2 linked regions of the Prochlorococcus marinus XMU1412 genome follow. The protein of the gene in region 1 binds, or shares a complex with, the protein of each later gene. Links are inferred from orthologs where the notes say so. Each region holds a gene or a part of one and is shown on either strand. Other genes may lie near its edges.

Region 1 (8,189 bases):
AATCGAATGCCATACACATGAATACATTAGAACAGGTTCATTTGATAGCAAATTTGGTTTTGGAATCGAATATTTGAATAATTTATTTGCGAGCATAAGCGAAACTAAACACCTAAAATTAAAAGGAATACATGCTCATATTGGTTCCCAGATCTTTGAACTAGACCCTCATAAGGATCTAGGTGAAATAATGGTAAAAGTTATTTTAGACGCTAAAAATTTTGGCCATAATATTAAAGAACTTAATGTTGGTGGAGGTTTAGGCATTAAATATACAAAAGATGATGATCCGCCTTCTATCGATGAATGGGTAAGAACAATTTCCAACTCAGTTGTTAATGCTTGTAAAAAACACAATTTAGATCTGCCAAAATTGATGTGCGAGCCTGGAAGATCTATCGTATCAACAGCAGGCATAACAATTTACAAAATTGGAGCTTTTAAAGAAATTCCAGGAATCAGAACTTATTTGTCTGTTGATGGCGGGATGAGTGATAATCCAAGGCCAATAACATATCAATCAAATTATTCTGCATGTTTGGTAAAAAACCCCTTTAATTTTAATTCAAAAAATAAATATACAATTGCTGGCAAACACTGCGAATCAGGAGATGTATTGTTTAAGGAGATAGAACTAGCAAATTGTGAAACAGGAGATCTAATATGTGTTTTTGGTACTGGTGCTTACAATAATTCAATGAGTTCTAACTACAACAGAATACCGAGACCCGCAGCACTTTTAGTTTGTAATGGAGAAGCAGAAATTATTCAAAAAAGAGAAAGTCCATTTGATCTTTTGAAATATGATGTTTTGCCTGATCGCTTTATTAAATAAAATCAGGTAAATTTAAATTAATTTAGTTTTTAGTGTGAATTTCTGGGGGATTATAAATTTAAAGCTTTTATTAGATGTCTTATTTGCTGTTGGTTTCGGACTTTTATTATTTTCTAGAGTAAAAGAACAACGGACATTATGGCTGCTAAGAGGATATTTGTTTTTAGTCTCATCAGCATGGTTTATTCAAAGATATGCATACTTACCACTAACATCAAAATTAATTGATGCTGTTGTCCTCGCTTGCTCTCTTTCATTAGCGATCCTTTGGCAAGGAGAGTTAAGAAGATTAATGGAACTACTAGGCACTGGGAGGCTAGCTGTATTACTTGGGAATCCCCCAAGAGAATTTAGAGCAACTTCAACTACTATTACTCAGTTAGTTGATACTGCAGGTAAACTCTCTCAAAATAGAAGAGGGGCTTTAATCGTTGTAGATTTGGGGAGTGATTTAAGACCTGAAGATTTTTTATATTCAGGTACCCATATTGAGGCACAATTATCAACTGACCTTTTAATAAATCTTTTTGCAACAGATACGCCTTTACATGATGGAGCAGTTCTTGTGAAAGGGAATAAAATAATTTCTGCTGGCGTAATACTTCCTCTTTCAAGACAAGGAATAAGTAGATATGGCACAAGACATTTAGCAGCATTAGGAATTACAGAAAGATTTGACAGATGTATTTGTATTGTTGTTTCTGAAGAAACAGGTACGTTATCATTAGCAAACCAAGGCAAACTAGAAAGGCCAATAACCAGCAGCAGGTTACAAGAACTTCTTGCAAAACTGATTGGTAATCAAAACTCTATGGGAGCAAATAAAGCATCTTTAAGTAAAAATGTCTTATCCCAAAAGACAAGCTCAGGTGATAATATCATCAGTGATATTAATAAAAAAAAGTCAGAAAAATCAGAAATTTTTATAAACAAAAAGGATTAACTAATGAGTTTAGAAAAAGTAATAGACAATAAAATTAGTAACTTATCAATGAAAATAGATAAGCAAAAATTGCCTAGACATGTAGCAATAATTATGGACGGCAATGGAAGATGGGCGACTAGAAAAGGTTTACCCAGATCATTTGGACATAAACAGGGCGTTAGTGTATTAAAAAAAATTCTCAAATCTGCAAAAAATTTAGGTTGTAAAGAAATTACTGTTTATGCTTTTTCAACTGAGAATTGGGCAAGACCAGCAAAAGAAGTTGATTTCCTCATAAATCTTTTTAGCGAAGTTTTAAAAAACGAAATTAAAGAGATACATGAAGAATCAACAAAAATAAAATTTATTGGTGATTTAACTCCTTTCCCAAGAAATTTAAAAGAAATAATCTCTAGTTCAGAATCACTTACTAAAAACAATAATAAATTTTTATTCAATGTTTGTGTTAATTACGGAGGTAGACAAGAAATAGTAAAAGTTGCTAAAGAACTAGCATTAAAATCTTCTGCTGGGGAAATAAAACCAAGTGAAATCAATGAAGAATTATTTAATTCAGAGCTATTAACTGGAGGGATTAAGGATCCAGAATTGCTAATAAGAACTAGTGGCGAAAAAAGGATAAGTAATTTTTTATTATGGCAATTAGCATATTCAGAAATTTATATATCTGACGTACTTTGGCCAGATTTCAATGAGCATGAATTTTTTAAAGCAATAATTGATTACCAATCAAGAAATAGACGTTTCGGCGGGATAGAATCATTACCAAATGAATCTTTTGAAGATTCTCAATATTCTTCCTAATAAAAATGGTTAATTCGAATAATCAGTTATTTAAAGAAATTAGGTTCGATTGGAATAAAGAGGAGATATTGGGAATACTTAATATGCCTCTTATTGATTTAATGTGGGAATCACAAACCGTTCACAGGAAATTTAACAACTACGATATTCAATTAGCATCATTGTTTAGCGTAAAAACTGGTGGATGTGAAGAAAATTGTTCGTACTGTAGTCAATCAATTTATAGTTCTAGCGACATCAAAAGTCATCCACAATTTCAAGTTGAAGAGGTTTTAGCAAGAGCTCAAATAGCAAAAAATGAGGGAGCAGATAGGTTTTGTATGGGGTGGGCGTGGAGAGAAATTAGAGATGGGAAATCTTTTAATGCAATGTTAGAGATGGTTAGCGGCGTAAGAGATTTAGGGATGGAAGCATGCGTTACTGCTGGGATGCTTACAGAAGAACAAGCTTCCAGACTGGCTGATGCAGGTTTAACCGCGTATAACCACAATCTTGACACTAGTCCTGAGCATTATAAAAATATTATTACGACAAGAACTTATCAAGACAGACTTGATACTATCAAAAGAGTAAGGAATGCAGGAATAAATGTTTGTTGTGGAGGGATAATAGGTTTGGGTGAAACTAATAGCGATAGAGCATCTCTTTTAAAAGTGCTTTCAAATATGAATCCACACCCTGAAAGTGTTCCTATAAATTCACTGGTAGCTATTGAAGGTACTGGTTTAGAAGATAATCAAGAAATTGATTCTATTGAAATGATAAGGATGATAGCTACAGCAAGAATTCTTATGCCTAAAAGTAAAATAAGATTAAGTGCAGGGCGAGAAAAGCTTTCAAAAGAAGCCCAAATTTTATGTTTTCAATGTGGAGCAAATTCAATTTTTTATGGAGATGAGTTACTCACAACTTCAAATCCATCTTTTCAATCAGACAGAAAACTTCTTAAAGAGGTAGGAGTATCATTTAACAAAGATTTTGAAACTCATGAAAAAACATTATCTTCTTTATGAAAGGCAAAAATTATAAAATAGTTTCTCTTTACTCTTTCTTCCCATTTCAAGAAAACCTAATTATTAATCTAAAAAATCAATTATTAGAAATCGAAAATGAAAATGATCTTTCAGGGTTGTTAATTTTTGCAAGTGAGGGTATTAATGGAACTATTTGTGCCGAGAAAAATGTAATTGATTTTGTTATCAATTTACTTAATAAATATGCAGGTAATAGAAATTTGAATATTAAAGTAAACTTTTCAAAAGACAAAGTCTTCAAAAAATTAAAGATAAAAATCAAAAAAGAAATAGTCACCATGGGTGTCCCTGAAATAAACCCTGCAGAAAATAATGGGACCTATATTGACTCAGCTGATTGGAATAAGTTAATTAAAAATCAAAATACAATAGTCATTGATACTAGAAATCATTATGAGGTTTCTTTAGGTACATTTCAGAACTCTATAAACCCAAATACAAGAAACTTTAGCGAATTCCCAAAGTGGGTAGATGATCATTTAGAAACCCATTTAGAAAATAAACAGGATACAAATATAGCAATGTTCTGTACCGGAGGAATAAGATGTGAAAAAGCTACTAGTTTGCTGAAAAGGAAAGGTTATAAAAATATTTATCACCTAAAAGGGGGCATCCTTCAATACCTTTATGATACTCCAAAAGAAAATAACTTATTTGAAGGTGAATGTTATGTTTTTGATAAAAGAGTTGCTTTAGATCATGAATTAGAAAAAGGCTCATACTCGATTTGTCATGCATGTGGAATGCCAATTTCAATTCAAGATCAAGAAAGAAAAGAATTTAGAAAAGGTATCCAATGTCATTTCTGCATAGACCAATTCAGTGATGATGATAGGAAAAGGTTTGAAGAAAGACAAAAACAAATCGATATATTAAAAGTTGAAAATCATAAAATCTATAAGGACTAATTTTCAAAATAATGAAGGTTGAAGAATTAGAAAAATTAGCGGGTACTATTGGATTATTAATTAAAATTCAAGTTAGAGAAACTCTTGGATTATGTTTCTTTAGAATCGTGATTGCAGAACAGAAAGATAACATAATTAAGATTTGGGCCGAAATGAAAGGTTGGACTTATTTGAATAAACAAGGTATTCAGCTTGATACATTAAGAATCCTTAGTAAATCTCCTGCATTTGTTTCGGAATTAATATGGGCAACAACTATGGCTTGGGCAATTGAAAAAAAATCAAGCAACAAAGTAAGACTTTTAGCCATTTTTGATAGTGAAGGATATAGTAAAAAACTTGTAAGATATTTCAAGTTAATAGGATTCAAAATTGTCAAAGAAGTTGGTTCTAGCCCAGTAGATCTTTTATTAAGATTGGTTTGGGGAGGTGCAGGTACACTTATGAACGGGGAATGTATTTCCATATTGAAAAGACTTGAAAAGAAACTCTCTTTAATTAAAGAAAGTTAACCCACGTGATAACTACTTCTTACTAAAGGGCCAGAAGATACTTTTTTGAATCCTAATTTCTTAGAGAAGCGATATAAATATTTAAACTCTGATGGATCCCAATATTTCTTAACTGCCAAATGATTGAATGAGGGCCTTAAATATTGGCCAATTGTAATTTGATCACAATCTATTTTTCTAAGATCATAAATTGTATTTTTTATTTCATCCAATGTTTCCCCAAGTCCTAACATAATGCCTGATTTAGTTTGAATATGAGGAGCAATATCCTTTGACTTTTTTAGTAAAATAAGGGATTTTTTGTAATTTGCCCCCCTCCTAACTTCTTTTTGCAGTCTTTCAACAGTTTCAAGATTATGATTAAAGCATATTGGATCTTTTTCTAAAATCATCTTCAATCTCTCAGTCTGAAGGTTATTTGTTTCATCAAGATTTTTGCCTCCACCCCATAAATCAGGAGTTAAAACTTCAATTTTAATTGTTGAATCAATTTTTCTAATCTCATCAATTGTAGATATAAATAAATTTGCGCCATGATCAGGGAGATCGTCTCTAGCTACAGATGTCAAAACAACATATTTCAAATTTAGTACTTTCACTGCTTCAGCGACTTGAGTACATTCATCAATATTGATAGAACTAGGCCTCCCTTTATTTACCTGACAAAAAGCACATGAACGTGAACATATCGATCCACCCAGTAAGAAGGTGGCTGTTCCTGAGGCATAACATTCTGCTCTATTTGGACATCTTGCTTCTTCACAAATAGTATGAATATTTGATTTTTTTATGAGTGTTTGTATTTTTGCGAATTCTGAAGCTTTACTAACAGGAAATTTAATCCAAGAGGGAAGTCTTAAGATTTTTTCTTTCTTGATTAGATTATTGTCTCTCATTGTCTAATTTAGTTTTGTTCTACCTTCTAAGGCCCTTGCAAGTGTAACTTCATCCACATATTCAAGTTCACTGCCCATTGGGAGCCCATATGCAATCCTCGTAACTTTAGTAAAAGGGGCTAACAATTTTCCAATATAAAGACTTGTTGTATCTCCCTCAACACTAGGGGTCAATGCCAATATGATTTCATCTATTTCAGACTTACTAACTCTTTCTACCAAGCTTCTTATTTCTAAGAGTTCGGGGCCAACAGAATCCATTGGGGATATTAAACCACCAATAACATGGTAAACACCTTTAAATTCTCTGGCGCGCTCCAAAGCAAGCAGATCTTTTGTTTCTGCTACTACACAGATTAGTTTTTGATTTCTTTCAATATTCCTACAAATTTCGCATTCATCTTCTGAAGTCAAATTGAAACATTTTTTGCAACGACCAACATTACTACGTGCCTCTAACAGAGCCTTTGAAAATTCTCTTATTGTACTTTCAGGTTGTTTTAAAATAAACAGGGCTAATCGTTGCGCTGTTCTTGGACCAATCCCTGGGAATTTCTCAAAATGACCGATTAATTTTGAAAGTGGTTTGGTATAAGTAATCAAAATTAAACTATTTCTAAAGATAATTTAGACGCAAAATTCCGAATTGCCATAATTGTTTGCTTTTAATGTCTTATTATGTTTTCAGTTAGTAATTTCAAACAAAATGAAAAATATTAAATTAAACCCTTTCAAATATTTATTTTTGGTTTTTTTGTGTTTAACACTGAGTGCTTGTAGTGGCGGACTGAATGCGGGATTAGAAGCTTATCAAAGTCCAGATGGTAGATATGCCTTTTTGTATCCAACAGGGTGGACTAGAGTAAAAGTCGATGGAGGACCTGAAATTATTTATCATGATTTAATAAATAGTAATGAGACCTTAAGTTTAGTTATTTCTGATGTCAATAAAGAGGTTCAATTAGAGCAATTAGGAAGCCCAAGTGAAGTAGGTCAAACATTAATTGATAAAGTCATTGCTCCCGAAGGTTCAGGTAGAGAGGTGAAACTTATAAATGCCGATAAGAGGGAAGCATCCAGTCACATTTTCTATGATTTAGAGTATGAATTAAATTTAAATGAACAGGCAAGACATGAATTAGCTACTGTCGTAATTGATAGAGGAACACTTTACACTTTCGCTGTGGGAACAAATGAAGAAAGGTGGAATAAAGTTGACGGTATGTTTAGTAACGTAATTGAATCATTTAACTTCTTAATATAGTTTAGAAATTCATATTAGATTCCTACTTGAACATTCCACAAATCAGCATATATTTTGTTCTGATCTAATAGTTTTTCATGTTTTCCGCTTTCAACTATTTTACCTTTATCAATAACTACAATATTATCCGCATTTTTTATAGTGCTTAATCTATGAGCTATTACTATAGTTGTTCTTTCTTTTGTGATTTTAGATAACGATTTTTGAATTAAAGCCTCTGTTTCATTATCAACTGAAGCTGTAGCTTCATCTAATATTAATATTGGAGCATCCTTTAAAACAGCTCTCGCCAAGGCAATTCTTTGACGTTGCCCGCCCGAGAGTCTTTGGCCCCTTTCCCCCACTATAGTTCTATAACCATCTGGTAATTGTTCAATAAATTTATGAGCTTCCGCAATCTTTGAAGCTTTAATAATATCTTTAAGACTTGGGTTGATTGAGCCATAAGCAATATTTTCTTGTACACTGCCATGAAATAAATAAGTTTCTTGACTTACTAAAGAGATACACTTTCTTAAATCCCTCAAATTTATTTCTTTAATAGAAAACCCATCCAAGGTTATTGACCCATTATTACTATCATAAATTCTAAGTAGTAGTTTTATTATTGTACTCTTCCCAGAACCTGTTAAACCAACAATTCCTAATGTTGAGTTATTTTCAATTTTGATATTTATGTTTTTTAATGTTAAATCTCGACCAGGATAATTAAAATTTACATTATTAAAAATAATTTCTCCTTTGATATCTTTAGGTTCAATTTTTATTTTTCCATCTTTTATTTTTATAGGCGTATCTATGAGATCAATTACTCTATCTATTGAAGCCATAGATCTCTGAAAATCATCTAAAACATGCCCCAAAGTAGTTAAAGGCCATAATAGTCTTTGTGTAATAAACACTAAAAAACTATAAGTACCTACATCAAGTGTCTTATTCCAAGTTTGGAAACCTCCAATTAATAGAATCGATATAAAAGCAAATAAAATT
Region 2 (5,628 bases), on another replicon or contig:
AAGAACACAAGTCCATTGCCCAAGATTGCAAGTCTATTTTTAAACAAAGTTTTCCGATTGTATCGAAATCTTTAGAATGGTAATTCTATCCATGACTACGAGGACTAACCTCATTGTTTTTATTTTCTTGAATTGTTGAAAATTCATTATTAATAATTTCCCTATAGGGTTTCTCTTCTTTTTCTAAATTATTAATTGATTCTCTTATTGTTATTTCATCTTGTTTACCAATAAAAGTAGATATTAAACTACCATTTTTATCAAAAAGATTAACTTGAGGAATCCCGTTGACATCAAATTTCTGGATATAGTTACCCCATTTTTGATTATCAACATTTAAAAAAACAAAATTAATATCTTTTTCGTATTCATCTTTAAAAGCAGACACTTGAGGAGCCATTTCTTTGCAAACTTCACACCACTCAGCATAAAATTCCATAAATGTAGGCTTATTATTTGTAAAAGCTATTTCAGGTTCAACAGATAATTCTCCAAAACTCTTTAAAAGATAAGTTGATTTAAAAAAGAAATTTTTAAACAAAAGCAGTGAAACCATAACAATAGATATAATCAATATGAATATAATTTTTAAATTTGTCTTTAAAATTTGCTCTCGATTTTCAGATTGCACTATTGAAGCATAACTAACTAAAAACATCTTAAATAAGTTAAACAAATAAAGAGTATCTCAATCTATAAGCTTTTAATCAACTGATAAAATAAAAAAATGAATAATTATCAAAATTTCTTTGATTCCTGAAACCTAATTATGCAATCTCTCTTTGGTACTGATGGAATAAGAGGAAAATTTAATGAAGAGATAACTTATTCTCTAGCCTACAAAGTAGGATATGCTCTAGGTACGACTTTAGAGAAGAAAAGTCCAATATTAATTGGGAGAGATACAAGAATCAGCGGAGATATTCTGCTTCAGGCAATAACACAAGGTATAAATAAAAGTGGCAAACAATTTATAAATATTGGAATATGCCCTACCCCAGCGATCCCTTTTGTAATCAAACAAGAGAATCTTAGTAGTGGGATCATGATATCTGCAAGTCATAATCCACCAGAATATAATGGCATAAAAATTTTTGATCATAATGGTCAAAAAATTTCTAAATATTTTGAAAATAAAATTCAACAAATAATTGAAGAGACAAATCAAAATATATCAGTTCCTACAACAATAATTCCCTTAAATACAAATAAAGATCTTATGGATATTTATATTAAAAGCCTTATCCAAACAATGGGAGGAGAAAATCTAAACGGGTTAAAAATAATTTTAGACACATGCTATGGATCAGCGACAACCTGCGCAAAAAAAATTTTTCAGTCTCTTGGTGCTGATGTAAAAGTTATCAATAACTCTATAAATGGGTTGAAAATTAATATGAATTGTGGGTCTACTAACCTCGAACCATTAAAAAAAGCATTAAAAGATAGTCATGCAGATATGGGTTTTAGCTTCGATGGTGATGCAGATAGAGTAATTGGAATAGATTCTAAAGGCAATGTTTTAGATGGAGATCATATTCTTTTTCTTTGGGGAAGAGAACTTATGGAACAAAAAATTCTCGCAAATAATTTACTAATATCAACACAAATGGCAAACTTAGGATTTGAAAAAGCCTGGAAGAAAATTGGAGGAATTCTATATAGAACGGATGTTGGAGATAAATATGTGCATGAAGCAATTAAGAAAAAAAAAGCTGTTTTAGGAGGTGAGCAGTCAGGCCATATACTTTCAAAAATTAATAACTTTTGTGGAGATGGGATATTGACTGCACTTCAAATTTCCAAATATTGTAAAAAGAAAAATATTAATTTAAATGATTGGCTTAAAAGTAGTTTCAAACCGTTTCCTCAAAAACTAACCAATATCAATTTAAATTTTAATCTTAATAAATTAAATCCAGAAACCAAAATATTAATTGATCAAACTATAGAGTTTTTTCAGAAAATATATTCGGATAATTGTAGAGTTTATATAAGGCCTAGCGGTACAGAACCCGTTATAAGAGTTCTCGTTGAGGCCAAAAGTCATAAGAAAGTTGATTATTTATCAAGCGAAATAACAAACAAACTCTTTTTAGAAATTGAGAAAATAATGAAATAACGATGTATTAAATTTTGATATAAATCCTTTCAAAAATATCAAGTTGGTTAACAATCACATATTTTTCCCGATTAGTTTTAACTTTATTTGGATTAAAACTTTCCGAATAATTAAAATCTTTTTTATCTATTGTTTTAAAATAAAAACTACTTAATATGGTGTAATCCATATAATCGAATAAATCCTTTACATCCGTTTTGATAAAAATTAAGGTACCTTTTTGCAAAGAATTTGAAAGAATATTAAAAAATTCTGGCTGAATTACACGCCTTTTATGATGTCTCTTTTTAAACCATGGATCAGGAAAATTAAAAGAAAGACTTTTTAGATTTTTGACAATAAATTTACTTTGGACATCATTCAAAATATTATTAGCATTTCCAAATATAAAATATAGATTTTTAATTTCTCTTTCAAACACTTTTAATTTAGCATTTTTGACTAATTTCTCACGGATTTCAATTCCTAAATAATTCCAACTGGTATTAACTAAAGCTAAATCAAAAAGAAACTCACCAGCAGCACAACCTATATCCAAATGAAGATTCGATTTAGAATCATCAAACATTTCGCTCAAAGAAGGTATTCTCTCAATTTGATTGAAATTACTACTAAGGGGATTAACATGCTGTCTCATACAATTATTAATATATTTCTAGGCAATAATATAAGGATGCATAATATTCATAACTATGACAATGGTAAGATCAAAAGTAACAGTTTGATGTTTAATTATTATGTGTTTAAAAAGAAAAAGTTTTGAACGTTTTTAATCAACTTTCTATTTGGCTATCCTTTCAACTTTCAATAATTTTCCTTATTGGAATTCCTGTTACTCTATCCGTCTGGTCAATTAAAAAAAGAAATAAAGCAGTTATTAAACTTCTATCAATTTATTGGAAAATATCCCTTTTATTTTTTATAAGCCTTTTACTTTTAATAGGAAAGTATAATTATGCTTTAGTAATAACAAATATTTCAACATTATTAATGACAGTTTCAGTTTGGTTTTGGAACGATATTAATGATGAATTAAGAGAATATAATTTTTCTTACTCCCTGACCACAACGACAAAAATATGGAGATGGACGTTAACTTTTATATCTCTCAATTTCTTTATTCAGAGTTTACAAAACTTCAACTGCTTTTATTTTATTAATTCGGATTCGTGTGCAATATGGCTTCAGCCTTCTTCAAATTTATATATTGTTATAAAAAATTTATTTAATTTTTTCTTTGGAGCTAACTTTACTCAGCCGGTAGCAAAATTCTTGGGATTATTTTCATTATTAATTTATATTTTAGGCCTTGTTCAATGGTCAATAATCAAATTACCTAAAAATGGTAGAAACTCTTGCTTCTCAGAAAATGGCAAAAATTGATTTAATAAATAGTCTTGAAAAAATAAGTTCCTTGATGCCTGATAGGATACTTAAACTAGAGGGTTTTATTCCAAAAGAAAATCAAAAAGAACAATTAGAAATACTTATTTTCAGAGGTTACAGTAGCTCAACAACTCATCCAATTGAAATAGATTCAGAAAAAAAAGTTATTGCACTTACATATATAATTAAAAACTTTAAACTTTATAAAGCACCGCTATCAGAAACCGAAGAAAATTTTATAAGAGAAAATTCAAACTCAGTTTTCTTTTTGAATCAAAAAAACTGGATCTAAATAAATTCAGAATTAATAATATTTGAACATCTTTTGCATAATTTTGTATTTTGGATACCATTAAAAGTTTCTTTTTGATAATGCCAACATCTAGCACATTTTTGACCTTGAGCTTTTAATATTTGAATCTTACCAATTGTATTATTATCAATAATTAGAGAATTCTCCACCAAATCGGATACCACTTGGAAGTTTGATACTATAAGCCAGTCCCTAAATAAATCTACATCTTGATTGCCAAATTCTTCTAGCCAAGTAAGTGAATCTTTTAAAACTTTATCTTTAGGTAAAAAATTAACTTCAGTTTCTAAAGCTGCTCCAATTATTTGTTTGTTCCTACATCCTTCTATAGCCTTGTTAATTTCAACTCTCAAATTTCTTAAATTTGCAATTTGCTCATTAAGTATTTGATTTTTCCATGACTGCGAAAATATTGGCCATCCTCTTTGAAAGACTGATTTTTCTTCAGTTGAATATGGAATATTTTGCCAAATATCTTCAGCCATATGACAAAGCACTGGAGAAATAAGTACGGCTAAATTTTCAACAACTTTTGACATGACGAACTGACATGATCTTCTTCTAAATTCTGATTTAGAACTTACATATAACCTATCTTTCGCAATATCCAAATAAAAATTTGATAGATCTACAACGCAAAAACTTTGCAAGATTTGGAAAAATTTTGAAAATTCGTAATTTTCATAAGCATTTGATATTTGATCTGTAACCTCAACTAATCTGCCTAACATCCATTGATCTAAGAGAGGCAATTGATCAATTTCAAAACTATCAATTTTAGGATCATAATCATGAATATTACCTAGAAGATATCTTGCAGTATTACGAACTTTTCTATATACGTCAGAAAGTTGCTTGAGTATATTTGAACCAATTGGAACATCTACTGAATAATCTACAGAGCTAACCCATAGCCTTAAAACATCAGCACCATAAGCAGGGTCAGTTTTTTTATTATTACCTCCATTAATAATAATATTTGGATCAACAACATTTCCTAAAGATTTGCTCATTTTTCTGCCGTTTTCATCAAGTGCAAAACCATGAGTTAAAACTTTCTTATATGGAGGTTTTTTATTGACCGCAACAGATGTTAGCAAAGAAGACTGGAACCATCCTCGATGTTGATCTGAGCCCTCTAAATAAAGATCTGCTGGATACTTTAATTCACTTCTTAGTTCACATACTGCGGCCCAGCTAGATCCTGAATCGAACCAAACATCCATTGTATCTGTTCCTTTTTTCCATAGATCCGATTCTTTTGCATAATTTTCTGGCAAAAGATTTTTAACATCCCAATCCCACCAAATATCTGCTCCATGTTCACTAAAAAGTTCTTGAATATGATTAATTATCTCGTTATTAAGGAGGATGTCATTACCATTTTTTTTATAAAAAACTGGAATAGGGACTCCCCAAGACCTTTGTCTAGAAATACACCAATCACCTCTACCAACAACCATAGAATAAATTCTTTTCTTTCCAGTCTCTGGCATCCATTCAACATCTTCGATTGCCTTTAATGCTGATGATCTAAAGCCATTTACAGACGCAAACCATTGTTCTGTTGCCCTAAAAATAGTTGGTTTTTTGGTTCTCCAATCATACGGGTATCTATGATTATAATTTTCTTGTAATAGAAGTAAATTATTTCCTTGTAAATATTCAATAATTAAATCATTTGCATCTTTCAGGACATTTGATCCTTTGAATTGACCAGAATATTCATTTAAGTTGCCTTTTTCATCAACGACACATGTTATTGGTAAATCATATTTTTGACCCACATTAAAATCATCTATCCCAT

Evidence for each region. The genes of interacting proteins can lie anywhere in the genome.
Region 2: the proteins of cdaA (region 1) and glmM are in contact, whole or in part, in a crystal structure (PDB 7OJS), measured with the Bacillus subtilis proteins. The link is inferred for Prochlorococcus marinus XMU1412 from one-to-one orthologs.

The regions. Positions count from the first base shown.
Region 1 is NZ_JAAORJ010000002.1:536,328-544,516, forward strand. Bases 1-2,823 are described here. They hold cdaA (diadenylate cyclase CdaA), read left to right. Parts: upstream 1-869; coding sequence 870-1,778; downstream 1,779-2,823. Other genes in these bases: lysA (diaminopimelate decarboxylase), read left to right, coding at 1-835; HA152_RS05935 (isoprenyl transferase), read left to right, coding at 1,782-2,585; bioB (biotin synthase BioB), read left to right, coding at 2,591-2,823. In the rest of the region: more of bioB, read left to right, coding at 2,824-3,598; HA152_RS05945 (rhodanese-related sulfurtransferase), read left to right, coding at 3,595-4,527; HA152_RS05950 (hypothetical protein), read left to right, coding at 4,539-5,039; lipA (lipoyl synthase), read right to left, coding at 5,036-5,935; recombination mediator RecR, read right to left, coding at 5,939-6,538; photosystem II reaction center PsbP, read left to right, coding at 6,642-7,199; HA152_RS05970 (ABC transporter ATP-binding protein), read right to left, coding at 7,214-8,189. UniProt on the Bacillus subtilis protein: One of 3 paralogous diadenylate cyclases (DAC) in this bacteria, catalyzing the condensation of 2 ATP molecules into cyclic di-AMP (c-di-AMP). Upon expression in E.coli leads to c-di-AMP synthesis.
Region 2 is NZ_JAAORJ010000001.1:230,239-235,866, reverse strand. What follows is about bases 1-2,945. They hold glmM (phosphoglucosamine mutase), read left to right. Parts: upstream 1-769; coding sequence 770-2,122; downstream 2,123-2,945. Other genes in these bases: HA152_RS01255 (DUF3177 family protein), read left to right, coding at 2,882-2,945; trmB (tRNA (guanosine(46)-N7)-methyltransferase TrmB), read right to left, coding at 2,130-2,759; HA152_RS01270 (thioredoxin domain-containing protein), read right to left, coding at 86-631; thyX (FAD-dependent thymidylate synthase), read left to right, coding at 1-83. Outside these bases: more of HA152_RS01255, read left to right, coding at 2,946-3,505; HA152_RS01250 (hypothetical protein), read left to right, coding at 3,465-3,800; ileS (isoleucine--tRNA ligase), read right to left, coding at 3,797-5,628. UniProt on the Bacillus subtilis protein: Catalyzes the conversion of glucosamine-6-phosphate to glucosamine-1-phosphate. Glucosamine-1-phosphate is used for cell wall biosynthesis.